One region of the Bacillus sp. EB106-07-01-XG149 genome, then DNA from elsewhere that is predicted to be linked to it. Evidence: riboswitches for the same ligand, from Rfam matches in the RefSeq annotation. Region 1 holds a riboswitch; each other region holds the start of a gene.
What was found. Region 1 has a riboswitch for thiamine pyrophosphate ahead of tenA (thiaminase II). Riboswitches for the same ligand answer to the same signal wherever they lie in the genome.
Positions count from the first base shown of each region.

Region 2: it holds a riboswitch for thiamine pyrophosphate, as region 1 does, so the genes downstream of both, thiM (hydroxyethylthiazole kinase) here and tenA (thiaminase II) in region 1, are expected to answer to the same signal.
Region 3: it holds a riboswitch for thiamine pyrophosphate, as region 1 does, so the genes downstream of both, tenA (thiaminase II) here and tenA (thiaminase II) in region 1, are expected to answer to the same signal.

Region 1 is NZ_JBYTDP010000008.1:233-6,862, forward strand. Features, by position in the region: gene AC3WTA_RS24050 (CBS domain-containing protein) at 47-466, shown strand; gene AC3WTA_RS24055 (DUF3965 domain-containing protein) at 764-1,915, shown strand; gene AC3WTA_RS24060 (hypothetical protein) at 2,158-2,496, opposite strand; gene AC3WTA_RS24065 (SH3 domain-containing protein) at 2,502-3,656, opposite strand; TPP riboswitch at 3,926-4,037, shown strand; TPP riboswitch at 4,098-4,201, shown strand; gene tenA (thiaminase II) at 4,284-4,979, shown strand; gene AC3WTA_RS24075 (ABC transporter ATP-binding protein) at 4,948-5,697, shown strand; gene AC3WTA_RS24080 (ABC transporter permease) at 5,697-6,449, shown strand; gene AC3WTA_RS24085 (ABC transporter substrate-binding protein) at 6,446-6,630, shown strand, end outside.
Region 2 is NZ_JBYTDP010000010.1:100,807-106,425, forward strand. Features, by position in the region: gene AC3WTA_RS26160 (anaerobic C4-dicarboxylate transporter family protein) at 213-1,526, shown strand; gene thiE (thiamine phosphate synthase) at 1,642-2,301, opposite strand; gene thiM (hydroxyethylthiazole kinase) at 2,318-3,124, opposite strand; TPP riboswitch at 3,197-3,306, opposite strand; gene topB (DNA topoisomerase III) at 3,584-5,619, shown strand, end outside.
Region 3 is NZ_JBYTDP010000001.1:413,854-420,483, forward strand. Features, by position in the region: partial or broken gene AC3WTA_RS02225 (thiaminase II/PqqC family protein) at 1-225, opposite strand, end outside; partial or broken gene AC3WTA_RS02230 (alpha/beta hydrolase) at 211-1,059, opposite strand; gene AC3WTA_RS02235 (DUF898 family protein) at 1,892-2,224, opposite strand; gene AC3WTA_RS02240 (heterocycloanthracin/sonorensin family bacteriocin) at 2,728-3,060, opposite strand; gene tenA (thiaminase II) at 3,354-4,043, opposite strand; TPP riboswitch at 4,166-4,271, opposite strand; gene ddlB (D-alanine--D-alanine ligase) at 4,344-5,258, opposite strand; gene pdxR (MocR-like pyridoxine biosynthesis transcription factor PdxR) at 5,263-6,630, opposite strand, start outside.

The DNA of each region.
Region 1 (6,630 bases):
GGGATTTAGGAAAAGCTATGGTATGTATAAAAAGGAGGAGACAAAAATGACACGAGTGAGAGATTTTATGAGTACTCATGTTGTACATTGTACACCGCTAGACAATGTATATGAGGCTGCTGTAAAGATGAAAGAAGAATCGATTGGATTGATTCCAGTTGTTGAAAATGAGCAAGTTGTTGGGCTTGTTACGGACCGAGATTTAGTTGTTCGTGGGATTGCTGAGAAACATCCTGGATCTAATAAAATTACAAATGTAATGACAACAAACATTGTTTCAGTTTCTCCAGATGATTCTATTGAAAAAGCTACAGAGTTAATGGCACAGTATCAAATTAGACGATTACCAGTAGTTGAGAGTGGTCAACTCGTGGGGATGCTAGCACTAGGTGATTTAGCTATAAGAGAATCGGCAGATGATCAAGCTGGATTTGCTTTAAGTGAAATCTCGGAGCATACGGAATGAAGAGAGTCGTTCATTAGTGGGATAAGTTACGTATAAAAATCAGATGCATTATTCTAGTATATATGGATTAAACTAATATGTTAGCATGATGTATCTGAGACATTATATAATATAAGTATACAGTTAGTAATTTCGACAGTTTTTTAAAATTTGTCATTCCTAATTTTAAATAAGAGAAAAAATGATATACTGATAGATATAAGTATTATGAAAGATTTTGAATATAACAATATTCATTGTTAATGATGTAATAATGGATTAATATTTCCTATGTAGACAAAAGGGAAGGGGAATTATATGAGGGCTGTACAGCGCGATCCAAATTGGAATTTGGTTACAGATACATATATAGAACCAAATAATTTCGCTGAATTATTTTCTTTGCTTGTACCTTGTCATCCAAAAGGTGAAGGGAAAGAACGGACTATATTAGTGTGGAAAGAAAAAGAATTTTATAAAGAAGAAAATTTAGCGGCATTTATCGTATATGGAATGGATAAAGTAAAGAATTTGCCGCAGTTTCATAAAGATGAAATTCCAACTCTAGTACGTATTCTTCGCTTATGCCAAGAGATTGGTTGGTATGAAGAAGCAAATACATTTATGATAACTCAAGGACTAGCTGAGTTTGTTCACACTTCATTGGAATATGAAACGTGGGATCTGTTGACGCAAGCGGTTGCTTTAAACTATTTAATTATTAAATATCGTATGGGTGAATTGACTGATGGGGATGTAGAAATTTGGGATAGGGTTAAATTTAATGAGAAATGTATAACGGATTGTAAACAACTATTATCTCATAAAGAAGTATTGGAATTTACATTCTTTTATATGTGTAAGAGAGCTAAATTACTATCAAAAGAGCAATTAAATAGTGATATGATGAGTCTAGCGATGTATTGTAATACGTTTGTGTATGACTTATACACACATGACTTATTACGAAAATATCGTAAGTGTACAGACTTCCTATCATATTATGGACCTAGTCAAGCGGTGTTAGCTTGTCAAAGAGCTGTACTTTCTCAAATTTCAGATCGATTAGACCCATTGAAAACTACTCATGTAGATGATTATTTATATGTAATGAAAGAAATGATGGAGCATATGACGATAGGGATAATGGATCGATATGATCATTTTATCGGAAAGTTATTATCATATGTGCCATTTTTCGAAATGATTCAAGTTCCGCAACATGCATATTATTGTGAAGAATTACTGTATATTTGTAAGGGCATTGAATATAAAGAAGAAATATTACGCAATTATATATTTATACAATTACATGATTGTTTACCATCATTCTTTAAACTATTTCTTAAAAATAAGCGTTATGCAACGATTCATGACATTCTGTTCTATTGGTGTGATGATGAACAAAGAATGAGTTTAGAGAAAAAATATAATCTTAGCTTTATTTATGAAAAATATGCTTGTGGATAAAGAGCATTTTCTATATAAAAAATTTATATAAATTAAAAAGGATCTCAAGTTTATGTGAGATCCTTTTTTTTATTAGTAAAGCAAGGAGAACGCAATTAAGACGAGAAATAAAATTCCATAAAGGAGAAATTGTGCCGTATTGCTTCCTTGTATACCAAAAAAAGTATTTATTTTTGTGTATAAATTCAATATATATTTTAGCGGATTATCTTTGAAAGATCGGTACACAATGTCTCCTCTTTCTAAGCTTTTTGTTCGTGTTTTTTGTTAGTAGGGACATGAATGTATCTAGCTATGAATAATAAAACAGCCATAAAGAATACAGGAAATACGGTAGATAAATAAAAACCATTACTAATAATATTTGTTATTAGGGCACTTAATAGAAAGATGGCATTATATATATGGGCAATTTTTTGTTTTAATTGTACTTGAAAGGATTCCATCATAATTTCTAAAGCAACAAAAGCAATGATAATAGATAAAAATACAGTGTTTGTATTGTAAATGATTAAACAATAGATTAAACCTAAAAAGGCGAAGTATTCAATTAAGAGAGGTATATTGATATTGCGTTGCATACAATTTACCTAACTAAATATGGCAGTGGGTTTACTGCATTTGTTTTTTCAAAATTCCATTCTCCATTGTGTAATTCAAAATGAAGATGTTGCCCGTATGAATGACCTGTGTTTCCCATATGACCTACTAATTGTCCAGCTTGTACTTGATCACCAGCTTGTACAGTGCGATCTTTCATGTGTGCATAGACTGTTGTATATAATTTCCCGTTTATTTGATGGGCGATGAACACAACATTGCCATAGCTAGCTGAATAATATGATTTCACAACTTTACCTGCAGCTGCCGCCTGGATAGAGACATTACCTTGAGCTGCAATATCTATACCATAATGCATTTGTTCCCAGCGTATATCAAAGGTTGAGCTAATTCTTCCTTGAGTAGGGAATTTGAAAACTGCTGGAATGGAAGTAGGTTGAGCCGTTTGAGCTTGTGATTGATTTTGCATCACATAATGTTTTGCTACGTATCCGTATCCTGTGCCAAAACGAATTTTATACCAAGTTCCTACAGTTTCCACTACTTGTATTTGTGTACCATTTTGTAATGAACCAAGTAGTGCACTACTTGTACTAGCGTTGCCACGTACATTAAGTTTAGGTGTTGCAACTGTGTATTTCGTATTATTTTGAACTGTGATGCCTTTTACTAAAGGCTGTGAACCATTAGCCACAAATGCTTTTTGTACGTAACCTGTTTTGCCATTATGTAAAATTTTATACCACTCGCCTTGTTCTTCTTGAATGGTAATGAATTTTCCATTTGGTAATACATCTAAAATTGAAGATTCTAAATTAGGTTCAGAACGAACGTTTAATGCATTGGCATTAACGATGTATTGATTATTAGATTGAAGTTTGTTTTTTAGTAGAATAGCATCTTTTTGTACGTAACCTACTTTATTATTAACAGATACTTTATACCAGCCATTAGTTGTTTCAAGTATGTTCACTTTCGTATTAAAGCGAATTGTATCAATTGATGAGCTATTTGCGTTATCTTTTGTATGTAAGGCTACTTGATCGACTTTGACATATCCAGTTTTCACATTAGATAATTGTTCAGCGTTGGCTGTTTGTACATTTGTTTCTCCCATAGAAGGAAGTAAAGAGGCAATTGCGACAGTAGTTGCTGTTAAAGCAGTAGCTTTCATATTCATATAATAGAGACCTCCTCTAGTTGTATAGTTGTAATTTTATTATAGTATAAAGATATAATATAGTGGGTGTATTCACATAAATGTAATATGAAATCAATATAAAAATAAATTTTTTGAGGATAATGATTCCTTTTTATCCGATTAATTAGGATAATAATTTCTAAGATAGAATATAAGTATTATATAGTTTTGTTATTTTGTTGACAATTGAGAAAATTAAAACAGTTGATGATGTCTTATTACGATGTTATACTGACAGTGATAATTTCATAGTTTGCTAGGAGAGCTGGTGTTGCCAGCTGAGAGTAGGCCGTAAGCCTTTGATCCTTTTCATTACCTGATCTAGATTATGCTAGCGTAGGGAAGCAATTCGGACACTAATAATAAGTCCCCGTTTCTTTGCGTATAGAAACGGGGCTTTTTTGTTTGAAAATTTCATATTGAAACCACTAGGGGTGCTTGTTGTGCTGAGAGAGGAATAATCCTTAACCCTTATAACACCTGATCTAGGTAATACTAGCGAAGGGAAGTGGAGCAACGAATAAATTATAATTTTATTTGCTGTAACCACTTCTTATTTAGAAGTGGTTTTTTATTTAGATATATAAATCGAAAGGGGATAGAGAAATGAAATTTTGCGATAGATTATTAGAAACTGTACAACCAGTTTGGGAGATGAGTCATAATCATCCGTTTGTAGTAGGTATGGGGGATGGCACGTTAGAAAAAGATAAGTTTCAGTATTACGTTATTCAAGATTATTTATATTTGTTAGATTATGCAAAGCTATATGCGATTGGTGTTGTAAAAGCAACGAACCCACAAGTAATGGGGAAATTTGCTGAACAAATTGATGGCATATTAAATGGAGAAATGACAATCCATAAACAGTATGCAAAAAGACTTGGAATTTCTATAGAAGAGATAGAGTCTGCAAAGCCATCTGCTAAAAATTTAGCTTATACAAATTACATGATGTCTGTATCTCAAAATGGCACACTTGCGGAATTAATAGCAGCACTTCTTCCATGTATGTGGAGCTACTGGGAAATTGGAAAGCGTTTAAATGATATTCCTGGAGCAAGAGATCATGAGTTCTTTGGTGAGTGGATTCAAGGATATAGTTCTGAAGAATACGGTAACCTTTGTATTTGGTTAATCGATTTATTAAATGAAATGGCAGTTGGAAAGTCTGAAAAAGAGCTAGATCGATTAGAGGAGATTTTCCTATATTCCAGTCGATTTGAATATTTATTCTGGGATATGTCCTATCGTAAGGAGATGTGGGGATTTGAGGAGCAAGAACATACTACAGTTTCATAATGTTTCTTTTCATTATGATGAGAAACCAATCATCAATGAATTAAATGCTTCTATACAAGATAAAGAGTTTGTAAGTATTATCGGACCGAGTGGATGCGGGAAAAGTACTCTATTTCGCCTTATTACAGGTTTAGAAGAAGTAAGTACTGGGCAGATAGAGCTGACAGAAACGAAGAGCCATCCTGTAGGGTATATGCCCCAAAAAGATATGCTCCTGCCGTGGCGAACGATTATTGAGAATGCTGCTCTGCCGCTAGAGTGTCAAGGTGTACAGAAGAAAGAAGCACAAATAAAGGCCAAGGAACTGCTACATAAATTTGGCTTACAAGGGTATGAGACAAAATATCCGAAAGATTTATCTGGTGGTATGAGACAACGCGTATCTTTTATTCGAACTTTATTAACAGGCGGGGAGATATTGTTGTTAGATGAACCGTTTAGCGCGTTGGACGCTTTAACGAAGGCATCTTTGCAAGAATGGCTGTTTGAACAATGGAAAGAGTGGGAAAAAACAATTTTATTTATCACTCATGATGTGGAAGAAGCGTTGTTTCTTTCTAATCGAATTTTAGTAGTAGAGCAGCAACCGATAACTACTTTAACCGAGAGGGTTGTACCGCTTGATCGTAATCGAACAAGAAAAGATTTATATAAGCCTGAAGTGTTAGCGCTTAAAGATGAGCTTCTTAGTATGTTACAAAGGCAGGTACTCGTATGATGAACCGGTTGAAGGAGCTATTACCTGCCCTTACACTTTCTAGTATTTTACTTGCCTTTTGGGAAGTAGGCGCAAGAATCGTAGATGAAATGTACATTTTACCGTCACCGTCTGCAATTGTGATGAAGATATGGAAACTAAAAGATATATTATTTACGGTTCATTTGCCGGCAACCTTATCGGTCGTTTTAATAGGGGTGGCTATTTCTATCGTACTTGGGGTAGGGCTAGCGATGTTAATGAATGTGAGTAATTGGATGGAGAGAGCATTTTATCCATTATTAGTTGCCTCACAAACGATTCCTATTACAGCGCTTGCGCCGCTTTTCGTTTTATGGTTTGGATATACGATCTGGAGTAAGGTTGTTGTTACTGTTTTAATTACGTTTTTCCCAATTGCGGTCAATACGTATGATGGACTACGCAGTACGAAAAAAGAATGGGAGGAGCTCTTAGTTACGTATGGGGCAACGAAAAAAGATGTTTTTCTTAAATTAAAGTTACCATCTGCTCTTCCTTATTTTTTCTCAGCTTTAAAAATTGCAGTTCCGCTTAGTGTAATTGGGGCAGCAATCGGTGAGTGGCTCGGTGCACAAGCTGGGCTTGGATATTTCAGTAAAAGAATGATGACGCAGTTAGACGGAGCAGGTGTATTTGCACCCATTGTATTGTTATCATTATTAGCTATTTTCTTCGTCATACTTATCTCAGTATTAGAAAAGAAATTTATTAGTTGGAGGAAGTATTCATGAAATTTTTAAAACGCATCTTTGTGTTGACATTATTAGTTGCAATGATCGCTGGATGTTCTAGTAATTCAGCGTCAGATAAGAATAAAAAAGAAAAAGAAATAACGGTCATGCTTGATTGGTACCCAAATGCGGTACATAGCTTTATTTATGCGGCGATTGAAAAAGGATACTTTAAAGAAGA
Region 2 (5,619 bases), on a different contig from region 1:
AAAATGTCTACCTATTTAGAGATGCAAATGTAAAGTTTCAATGCATTATTTTTTCGAAATAATTTAACAAAGTTCGTGAATGTTACATTTCTTGTGTTATATAATAAAAAATGTATATAACACAAGGATTATTTTGAGTATTTGTTTTAATTTTCGTTCAAATTAAATTATTCAAATATATCTTAACTAATGAATTTCGGAGGTAGTTTATCATGTTTTGGCTACAATTTCTTACGTTACTACTCTGCATTTTTATTGGCGCACGCCTAGGCGGAGTTGGGCTAGGAGTAATGGGTGGCGTTGGTATGGCAATACTTGTTTTCGTCTTCCACTTACAACCTACAGCTCCTCCTATTGATGTAATGCTTATGATTTTAGCAGTAATTACAGCTGCCGGTGCACTGCAAGCTGCTGGAGGAATGGACTACCTTGTTCATCTGGCTGAGAAAGCATTGCGAAAAAATCCAAAGCGCATTACATTCTTTGCTCCAATTGTTACTTATTTATTTACACTGTGCGCAGGAACTGGTCACGTTGCTTATTCTGTACTTCCTGTTATCGCAGAAGTCTCTCGCGAATCTGGGATTAGACCGGAACGACCAATGTCAATTGCCGTAATCGCTTCCCAACAAGCAATTACAGCTAGCCCTATATCAGCTGCGACAGTTGCACTTTTAGCAATGCTAGCTGACTATAAAATCACTTTATTAGATATTTTAAAAGTAAGTATTCCTTCTACCTTCATCGCTTGTATGGTAGCTGCATTTGTTGCTAGCAAAATGGGGAAAGAATTAAATGAAGACCCTGAATACTTGAAACGTTTAAAAGAAGGAATGATTCCTAAAATTGAAGAGAAGAAAGAATTTGTTGGTTTAAAAGGCGCTAAACTATCCGTTATCCTTTTCTTAGTAGGAACTTTCCTTGTCGTACTTCTCGGTTCATTTGAAGCACTTCGTCCAGGATGGGTGGTTGACGGGAAGTTAGTTCGTCTTTCCATGCCAAACACAATTGAAATGGTTATGTTAACTATCGCAGCTCTTATTATTATTTTCTGCAAACCAAATGTAGAAAGCATCGTGTCTGGTAACGTCTTTAAAGCGGGGGCAACAGCAGTTGTTGCTATTTTCGGTATCGCTTGGATGGGAGATACTTTCTTTAACGGAAACTTAAATATGATTCAAGGATCAATTCAGCACCTAGTAACAAGTGCACCATGGCTATTTGCCATCGCATTATTCATTCTATCTATTTTACTATATAGCCAAGCAGCAACAGTACGTGCTTTAATGCCTCTTGGATTATCACTCGGTATTCCACCAGCACTACTAATCGCAATGTTCCCTGCAGTAAATGGATATTTCTTCATTCCAAACTATGGAACGATCGTTGCTGCCATTAACTTTGATCGCACTGGTACAACAGGCATTGGTAAATATGTTTTAAATCATAGCTTTATGATTCCAGGCCTAATCGCAACATTCACTTCTATCGGAATTGGAATGCTCTTAATATCAATTATGTTTTAAAGAAAAAGCACAAACCTACAATTTTAAAGGGTTTGTGCTTTTTTAATCAAACGTTTGTTTAAATATTTTTAACCGTCCATTATGTTTTTTACTATTTTTGTGAAGTTCCCTTTTCCTACAAACTCCTATTTACTTCCTCTACTAGCTTCTTCGTACTTTCATACGGAGATTCAGCTAAACTAATCGCGGAAATAACAGAAACACCGTCCGCACCGGCTTCTATAACCGAAGCGGTATTTTCAATTGTAATCCCACCAATCCCAACGATTGGTATTATAATTTCTTGTTCTCTAAAATGAGCTAAACCTTTCGTTCCTTGCACTGCTTTCGTATCTTTTTTCGTACTCGTTGGGAAAATAGGGCCAACACCTAAATAATCAGCTCCGTTTTCAATTGCCCAGCGTGCTTCTTCAATTGTATGGGTAGATACACCAACAATTTTATCTCCCATTTTTTCACGAACAGAAGTAATTCCTTCATCATCTTGTCCAACATGCACGCCATCTGCATCTAACTCGAGAGCTAGTTCCACATCATCATTTACGATGAATGGTACACCGTACTCCTTACAGACTGCTTGTATTTCTTTCGCGAAACAAATACGTTTCTCTCCCGTTAAAGCGCCTCCCCCCTTTTCACGAAATTGAAAAATTGTTATACCGCCTTCAAGTGCATCTCTCAATACTTGTAGTGGCTCCTTCGCACAATTGTTACTTCCCATAATAAAATATACTGATAATAATCTAGACATTTCAGCCTTTGTAATACGCGACATCTAGTTCCCCTCCTTACTATATAAGCTCAATCTTCCCATACTTCTCAATATCATCTGAAGTTGTATTTGCTAACTGATTTAAAAATTCAATTTGGAAACTACCAGGTCCCTTTTCCACTGTCTTAACAGCTGCCAGTTCCGCAGCTACACCATAAAACGTTAATGCCGCTACTGCTGCCTTTACATAATCCTTTTCTACTGCTACAAATGCTCCTATTACAGAAGTTAGTAAACAACCAGTTCCCGTAACCTTCGTTAAAATAGAGTGACCATTTCGAATAAGAATCGCTCGCTCTCCATCTGTAACAACATCTTCTTTTCCAGTAATCACCGCTACTGTATTTAATTCATCCGCTGCCTGCCTTGCAATACTTACGACATTGCCATTTCCAGCACCGACGTCTACCCCTTTAATTTCCCAGCTCTCATTAATAACGTTTGCTATTTCAGCTGCATTTCCGCGAATAATCGCTAAATCAATTTCAGCCGGAATATGTCTCGCAACTTCTGTTCGATACGATGTTGCTCCTGCACCAACTGGATCAAACAGTACTGGTACATTGTTCACATTTGCTGATTTACCCGCAAGTAACATCGCTTCTACTTCTTCAGGACGAAGTGTCCCCATATTTAATACTAACGCTCCAGCAATGCTAGCCATTTCTGCTACTTCTTCTTTTGCATACGCCATTACAGGCGATGCCCCTAACGCTAACAAACCGTTAGCTGTAAAGTTTGTTACAACAACATTTGTAATATTATGAACGAGCGGATTAGATTCTCTCACCAAATCCACTACTTTACTAATTTCTTTCATATTCATCCTTCTCATCCCCTAACTATTGTGATGGGAGATACACAAAAGGGCACTTTGCGCGTACGCAAAGTGCCTGAACATGTGCTTTTACACTCTCCCTACGCTGGCATTATCCAACAGGTTCAAATGGTCAATGACGGATTAGTCATACTCTCAGTTTGCATCCACAAACTCCCATGTGTTTAGTATTCATCTACTTCAAAGTCTACTCTTATTCTACTAAAATAACAAGTTCTTTACTTTTCTATTTAATTATAGAAGAAACTGATAAAACAATAAGCATAATAAATAAGGATCTATTTTTCATAGTCTCATCATATTGCATATTATGTTCTGTCGCTATCATTTGATTTCAAACAGATTTTGTTCACTCCACAAAAAACCGATCAAACATGGAGCGAAACTGAATCTCAAGAAGATGTATGCTATAGTTAACGTATGGAAATTTGAAAGGATGTTTTTAATATGTCAAAAAGCGTTATAATCGCTGAAAAGCCTTCTGTTGCACGTGATATCGCTCGCGTACTGAAGTGCGATAAAAAGGGAAACGGCTACCTTGAAGGTAGTAAATATATTGTAACTTGGGCTTTAGGTCACCTTGTTACATTAGCAGATCCAGAAAGCTATGATGTGAAATATAAAAAGTGGAATTTAGAAGATTTACCGATGCTACCTGAGCGTTTGAAATTAACAGTTATTAAACAAACTGGGAAACAATTTAATGCTGTAAAAAGTCAGCTACTTAGAAAAGATGTAAATGAAATTATTGTAGCGACAGATGCTGGACGTGAAGGCGAATTAGTCGCACGTTGGATTATCGATAAAGTTAAAATACAGAAGCCTATTAAGCGTTTATGGATTTCATCTGTTACTGATAAAGCAATTAAAGATGGTTTTGCAAATTTAAAACCAGGTAAAGCATATGACAATTTATACGCTTCAGCAGTTGCACGTTCAGAGGCTGACTGGTATATCGGCCTTAATGCGACTCGAGCATTAACTACTCGCTTTAATGCCCAGCTGAATTGCGGCCGCGTGCAAACACCTACTGTCGCTATGATCGCTAATCGTGAAGATGAAATAAAGAACTTCAAAGCTCAAACTTACTACGGCATCGAAGCACAAACAACGAATCAGTTAAAACTAACTTGGCAAGATGCAAATGGTAATAGCCGCAGTTTTAATAAAGAAAAAATTGATGGTATTGTAAAAGGTTTAGATAAACATAATGCTACTGTTGTGGAAATTGATAAAAAACAGAAGAAGTCATTCTCTCCTGGTCTTTACGATTTAACTGAATTACAACGTGATGCAAATAAAAAGTTCGGTTACTCTGCGAAAGAAACGTTAAACATTATGCAGAAATTGTATGAGCAACATAAAGTGCTAACGTACCCTCGTACAGATTCACGCTATATTTCATCTGATATCGTTGGAACACTTCCAGAACGTCTAAAAGCATGTGGCGTTGGAGAGTACCGTCCTTTAGCACATAAAGTATTACAAAAGCCTATCAAGTCTAATAAGTCATTTGTTGATGATAGTAAAGTAAGTGATCATCACGCAATTATTCCGACAGAAGGATACGTTAACTTCTCGGCCTTCACAGATAAAGAACGTAAAATTTATGATTTAGTTGTAAAACGTTTCTTAGCTGTTTTATTCCCGGCCTTTGAATATGAACAACTAACGTTACGCACAAAAGTTGGCAATGAAACGTTCATCGCACGTGGAAAAACTATTCTACATGCCGGTTGGAAAGAAGTATATGAAAATCGCTTTGAAGATGATGATATAACTGATGACGTAAAAGAACAACTTCTACCTCACATTGAAAAAGGCGATACATTAACTGTAAAGTTAATTATGCAAACATCAGGTCAAACAAAAGCACCTGCACGATTTAACGAAGCGACTTTACTTTCAGCAATGGAAAATCCTACAAAATATATGGATACGCAAAACAAACAACTTGCTGACACGTTAAAATCAACTGGTGGATTAGGTACTGTAGCGACACGAGCTGATATTATCGACAAGCTATTCAATTCATTCTTACTTGAAAAACGTGGTAAAGATATTCACATTACTTCAAAAGGCCGTCAGTTACTTGATTTAGTTCCAGAAGAGTTAAAATCACCTACACTAACTGGTGAATGGGAACAAAAGCTTGAAGCAATTGCGAAGGGTAAACTGAAAAAAGAAGTATTCATTTCAGAAATGAAGAACTATACGAAAGAAATTGTTTCTGAAATTAAATCAAGTGATAAAAAATATAAACATGACAACATTTCAACGAAGTCTTGTCCAGACTGTGGTAAACCAATGCTGGAGGTAAACGGCAAAAAAGGAAAAATGCTCGTTTGCCAAGACCGTGAATGTGGTCATCGTAAAAATGTATCTCGTACAACAAACGCTCGTTGCCCACAATGTAAGAAGAAGTTAGAATTACGTGGTGAAGGTGCCGGACAAATTTTCGCATGTAAATGTGGCTATCGCGA
Region 3 (6,630 bases), on a different contig from region 1:
CACTGGCCACTTTTCTAAAGTATAAGCCATTTCCCAAAATGAATATTCATTTTGGCTGCTAATAATAAAATGCTGTTTCATTCGATTTCGGTCTGCCTCTGTTACTTTTTCAGCTATTGCATCTAATCGTGTAATTTGCTCTTCAACTAAAGTACGGAACCAACCCGATGCAGAAATCCATTCTTTATAAATTGGCTCTTCTGGCTGACGTTCATAGGTTCGTTTATTATAGCGAAGAACAGCAATTCCTTTCGAGGCAAGACCTTCAGCTAAATCACGAAATGGTTTTAAAGCATACGTTGCTGAATCCTGATCGGCTGCTCCAGCTCCATGAACAAGAATAACCGCTGGAAAAGGACCCTTTCCCTTTGGAACAGATAATGTTCCTGGTAATGGAAATGCACCACTTCCAACTACTACTTCTTTATCAACAAATGATTTAGGATTACTATATGATGGCCGATCTGTAACAGGACTAAACGGCATACTGAGTTGAAAATCATCTATTTTTCCAGATGGATCTAGTTTTATTAGTAAAGGTACAGTAATTTGTTCAAAAACTAAGTTAATCTCTACATTTGTATGAACAGAATTTGTCTCTTTTTGTGTAACCTCTCCAATTTCTATAAAAGAACCTTTTTGTAATTGCGTAGGAAGTTCTTCCCAATAGTTCTTCAACCATTTTTCAGATACTATTTTCTGTAATGATCGAGAAGTTAAATCAAATGCAGATTTATAATCTTCAGTATGCATAGAACAGACAAATGAAAAAGCAGTAGATATAACGGGATTTCCCTCTTCAATATTGTCTATTTTTTTTATATTTGTGTTTGTTTCCTTTAATGTCGATTTAATTTGGTGACTAAACGGATTATTATATGTATTTGGATATAAACTTCTTTTCAATACGTCCTTATTCCGTCCCTCAAACAAGTTTGAATAATCCTCAAAATTTTTAGGTGACATTACTTCCTCCGCATATGAAACCGAAGGAATAGTTATCGCACAAATTGCACTGACAAGTAATAACTTACTACCCATTCTTTTTTTCGTACTCATATATATTAATTCTCCCTTCAAAATTAAAATTTTTAATACAGCATGCCTAGTACTATAAGGTCATAGATATTTTCAAGGCGATTAATAATCTACTTTACGATCCCCCCTAACAGGTTAAAAAACTATTATAAACAAACTTCAATATAAAATGCCTTCGCTCTCTTTTTCACATGTATGTTAACTCTAGAAATTACTTATTTTCTTTAAAACACTCTTGTTACTGGTTTGTTTTTCATATATAAGTCGTACCCTTTTCCCCCTTCGCGCCACTTTATATTTTTATCATATACAATGAAAATCTCTTTTTCCTTACCTATTACTTACAAATTCCTTACATCCGAAATTGCTTTTATAATAGTGCTGCAGGAACCACTGTGCCCGAAAGCGCAAAAAAAGAAACACCAATGTAATTTGCTTTGGTGCTTCTTTTTCAGGCTTTAAATTTTGATTATTTTTCTTGCTATGTAACACAAATTACATTGTGCTATATGATACAATCCTAATGTTGTTAGAATCACTTTTTTAAATGGTAAATTTATACTAGAAGGTACTCATATCCAACAGTTTAAGAAAAAGAAAAGTCTCAAAATAACTAAATGTAGAGACAGAAAATTTTCATTTAAGGATGACTTCAAAACCATTAACTTAAGAAACGGATATTCTTCAGAGCGAAAAATAAAAAGGTTTCTTTCAAAATGTATGGAATTTTTGTTCTGGAGGTATTCATATTTGTTAACTGAATGAGCATGGGCTATTTATCTATATTTTCGTTTTTCATACCATAAATAAAAATACCAGTCGTTATAGACTGGTATTATAAAGCTAATGTTTTTTAATTGATAAATGTAGTATTTTTTACTTTCCAGTCTTCAAGTTTAATGAAAACCCAGAATGAGTAGATTCCTAGAGTGATAATTGATAAGAGCAACCATTTTATCCAATTACCAAACAAGCCTACAGCAGAACCATTGAATTTCATACGGTGCCCGTTAACTACTGTATGATTTATTTTCCAACCATAAACCATACATAAAGCCCAAGGGTAACAAATACCAAGGGTAAAAACTGTAATAAGTACACCAAGGATACTCCAACCAATAAAGCTGAATAATCCACCATCAAAAAATGAGTGGCGACCATTTTTTAATTCAGAACCGATTTCCATAAAAAACTCCTAACATATATACATTCATAATGACAAAAACAAATTATATCACAATAAAATGGTTTCAGGTCTATAAATCGTAATATAAAGTAAAACAAAAACATCTTACAGAAACAAAGCGCCTTATCTCAAGTTCTTAATTTTGTATACTAGAGCGGTGCATTTAATAAAAATAGTTACATAGTTGTAAAAATTTATAAGGTGGTAAGATTTTTTTATGATTAAGTTTAATTATATGAGAAATATGAAAAAAGAAAAAAGGGCTGATAGAAGCCCTTCTTTTTGGTTCTGGTGCAATAAATTTACTTACGAAAGTCAAAGATCGCATAAATGGTATAGAACATAAAAAAGACATTCGATTGTTGATTTGAAATAAAGTCACAATGTTTATAAAAAGGTGGGATAAATTGTTTCTTTAAATTAAAGGATGCTACATGTGTTTTGATTAAATTTTTTTATAAAAATTGTATAATACTTCACAAATGGATTCCTTTTTTCTCTAATCAATATTCATATGTTACAATAGTACCAGTTGTATCAGTAGTACCATTAAAACCACTAAAACAATTAGAACAACCACCACAACTACCACAGCCACCACAACCGCCACAACCAAAACAACCGAAGCAACCAATACAACGGAATCCACCACAACGAAATCCACCACAGCGACCGCCACAACCACCACAGCGACCACAACCGCCACAGCGACGAGCATCATCTTCAATATAGTAATATGGATATTGGTTTTGCTGGTCCCAATACACAATATTTCCAGATTGGTAATCATTAAGGCTTAACGCTTGTAGTTCTTGTTGAAACTTATTCATTTTCATGACCTCCGTTTATAAACTTCAACCTTTTCAATGCTTTCCTATATTTCTGTTCGTTAAATCTAAGTAGAAATAGCGCTATAAACTAAGTTCAATACGTACCCCTACAAAATATGACCTATCACTAGATAATGCACCTTGTTCATATACCTATTTTTAGGTTATTTTTCCATAGGCTCATTTTTATAAATTGAAAAAAGACGCACTTAGATTGATGCGTCTTTTTGCGATACTTCTTTTATGAAATCATATACATAGGTATTATCCATACCTATGTATAGCAATACCCCTACTCATTATCCAATGACATCTTCTACTTCTGTATTCACTGGCCACTTTTCTAAAGTATAAGCCATTTCCCAAAATGAATATTCATATTGACTGCTAATAATGAAATGCTGTTTCATTCGCTTACGGTCAGACTCTGTTACGTTTTCAGCGATAGTATCTAATCTTGTAATTTGCTCTTCAACTAGCGTACGGAACCAATCAGATCCATAAGCAGAAATCCATTCGTTATAAATTGGCTCTTCTGGCTGATACTCTTTTAAACGCTCACCAATTTCATAATACAACCAATAGCAAGGTAAAATTGCTGCAATGATATCGCCTAAATGTCCTTCATACGCAGCACGATACATATGTGAAGTATAAGCGTATGCAGTTGGAGCAGGGATAAAATTATCTTTTTCTTCTTGTGTTATCCCTAGTTTCTCCGCAAAATTCTCATGTAAAGATAATTCCGCCTCGTATGTATTTTGAGCATGGTGTGCCATACGAGCTGTTGTTTCTAATTCCAGTGCTTTTGCAGCTCCTAAAGTTTGTACTCTAGCAAAGTGACTCAAATAATATGAATCTTGAAGCACATAATAGCGAAAACTAGCTAAATCTAAAGTTCCTTCACCAAGTTGTTTTACAAAAGGGTGATGAAAACTAGCTTCCCAAATTGAATCTACTTCTTGACGTAATGATTGTGAAAATTTCATTTAAATCCCTCCAATAAAGTATAAAATTTAAGTATTTACCCACAGTTATTAAATCTGTAAAATAAAAAAACTTTCTTTACAAACGTAAAGAAAGTGAAAGTGACAGTATTTATTCATAAAATAGTAATGTCTTCCCACTTCCCTACGCTAGTATTAACCAGATCAGGTACTAAGAGTCTCAAATTCTCGTTTGATCTCAGCCTATAATAGGCCCCCCTAGTGGATAAATATTTAATTTTCGTATTGTATTCATCATAACATACTTCATGTTACTGTCAAAAACATTCATGATACTGCTACTTAAAACCCTTCTTCTTTTCTTACTTTTAATGAAGTTTCAATAATCATATCTAATAGTTTACTATAATGAATACCAGCTGCATCTGCACTTTTCGGTAGTAAACTTGCTTGTGTCATCCCTGGTAATGTATTAACCTCCATTACATATGGAATTCCGTCCTTTACCATCATATCCACCCTTGCATAAACGCTGCATTTCAATGCTTTATAACAAGCCAGTGACGCTTTGTTTACACGTTCCTTCAATTCAGCTGGAAGCTCGATAACTTCTTCAATTGTACTAACATCATCATATTTTGCATTGTAATCAAAGAACTCAGCTGCATGTCGGATTGAAATAATAGGTAACTGTTTTCCATCAAAAATTGAACATGTAATCTCATCACCTTTTATATACTTCTCTATTACTACTTCAGAATCCCATTCAAACACAGTTTCCAGCATTGAAATTAATTCATCTTTATCATATACAATCTTTACCCCAACACTTGATCCACCAGAGTTTGGTTTTACCACTAACGGAAATCCTAACTTATCTAATTCATCAAGATTTAGATCCGCCATTTTTGTAAGTTCAATCCAATCGGGTGTTTCTATACCTTCATAGCGTAAAATCTTTTTCGAAATATTTTTGTCCATACACATACCGCTAGATAACATATTGCTCCCGCTATAAGGAATACCTAAACTTTCAAGCGTGCCTTGAACCGTCCCATCTTCTCCGTATTTTCCGTGTAATGCGAGCAGCGCAAAATCAATGTCTTTCGCTTTTTCGATTAAATCTATTTTTTCATTTAACGTAATTGGTACGATTTCATATTTATTTTTATCTAAATTTGCAATCATTTCATTTCCAGTCATAATTGATACTTGTTTTTCAGAGGATACTCCACCCATAATAACGCCAATTCTCATTTCCTCAACTCCAAATTTCATTTTTTATTGTATCACCGATTATTTTGATTCCACGAACTATTTCTTCTTCTTTCAGACGTGAAAATCCTAATCGAAAAGTAGTCGCTCCTCCTCCATCAGAATAAAAAACATCTCCAGGAGAAAATGTAACCCCTTGCTCATAACACTTTTGTAAAAGTGTGCGGGCATGAATTTTTTCTTCTAACTCTATAAATAAATGAAGTCCACCATCACCGGTCATTCTTTGAAACGGAATGTACTCATTACACGCCCCAACAGCTAACTCATATTTTTTCTTATAAACTGATCTTGCCTTTTTTAAATATTTTTCAAAATATCCTTCATGTAAATATTGAAATAGAACAGCTTGATCTAACGTAGATGTGTGAATCGTTCTTGCTCTTTTTACACTTTCTAAATGATGAATCAGCTCTTTATCTGCGATGATCCAGCCTACACGTAAGCCAGGGAAAAGTACCTTTGAAAAGCTACTAATATAAATTACATTATTACCAGCGCCAGCAAAAGTTAATAATGGTGCTAAATGTGAACCTGAATAACGTAGCTCTTCATTAAATCCATCTTCTATAATAGGAACCTTATATTTTGAGAATAATCTCATCAGTTCCGTTCTTTTCTCCGAACTCGTAACAATACCGGTTGGATTATGATAGGAAGGAATTAAATATGCGAAATCAAACTCTTTTTCACGCAAACTTTTTTCTACTTCGTTCGTATCGATGCCATCTTCATTCATATTAATTCCGTGAACTTCAAGTCCATGTAAACGGAAAAGCTTCAATGCAGCATGGTGAGTTGGATTCTCACAAATAACCCGCCCTGATTTCTTTGATAACGAGGATAGCACGATGTCTAATCCTTCTGTAAATCCATTTGTAATTAAAATATCTTTGTTCGAAATATCTACACCTTTCATTTCCATATAATGAAGTAGATAATTCATTAACGGTCTATAACCTTTTGCGTATCCGTAGTTTAATACGACATCCCCTTCAATGGACATACGAGTAAGAAAAGCTCTTTTGAAATTTTCCACATCAAATAGCTTTTCGTCCGGAGCAATGCTATTAAAAACAATCATTCCTTTTTCCCAGCGAACACCATGTTTCATTAAATCTAATTCATCCGCTAATAAGGTAACGGTATTAAGTTTATTTTTCCAATCTATTTCAACAGACGAAGTGTTCGATATATCAACCTTAGCTACAAAATTCCCTTTACCTTTAACTGCATAAATGAGTCCTTCTTGCTCTAAATCCGCATAAGCAGCGAGTACAGTATTTCTGCTCACACTTAGTAATTCACTTAATTCCCTAGTTGAAGGGATTTTTTGATCCCCGAGCAAATGACC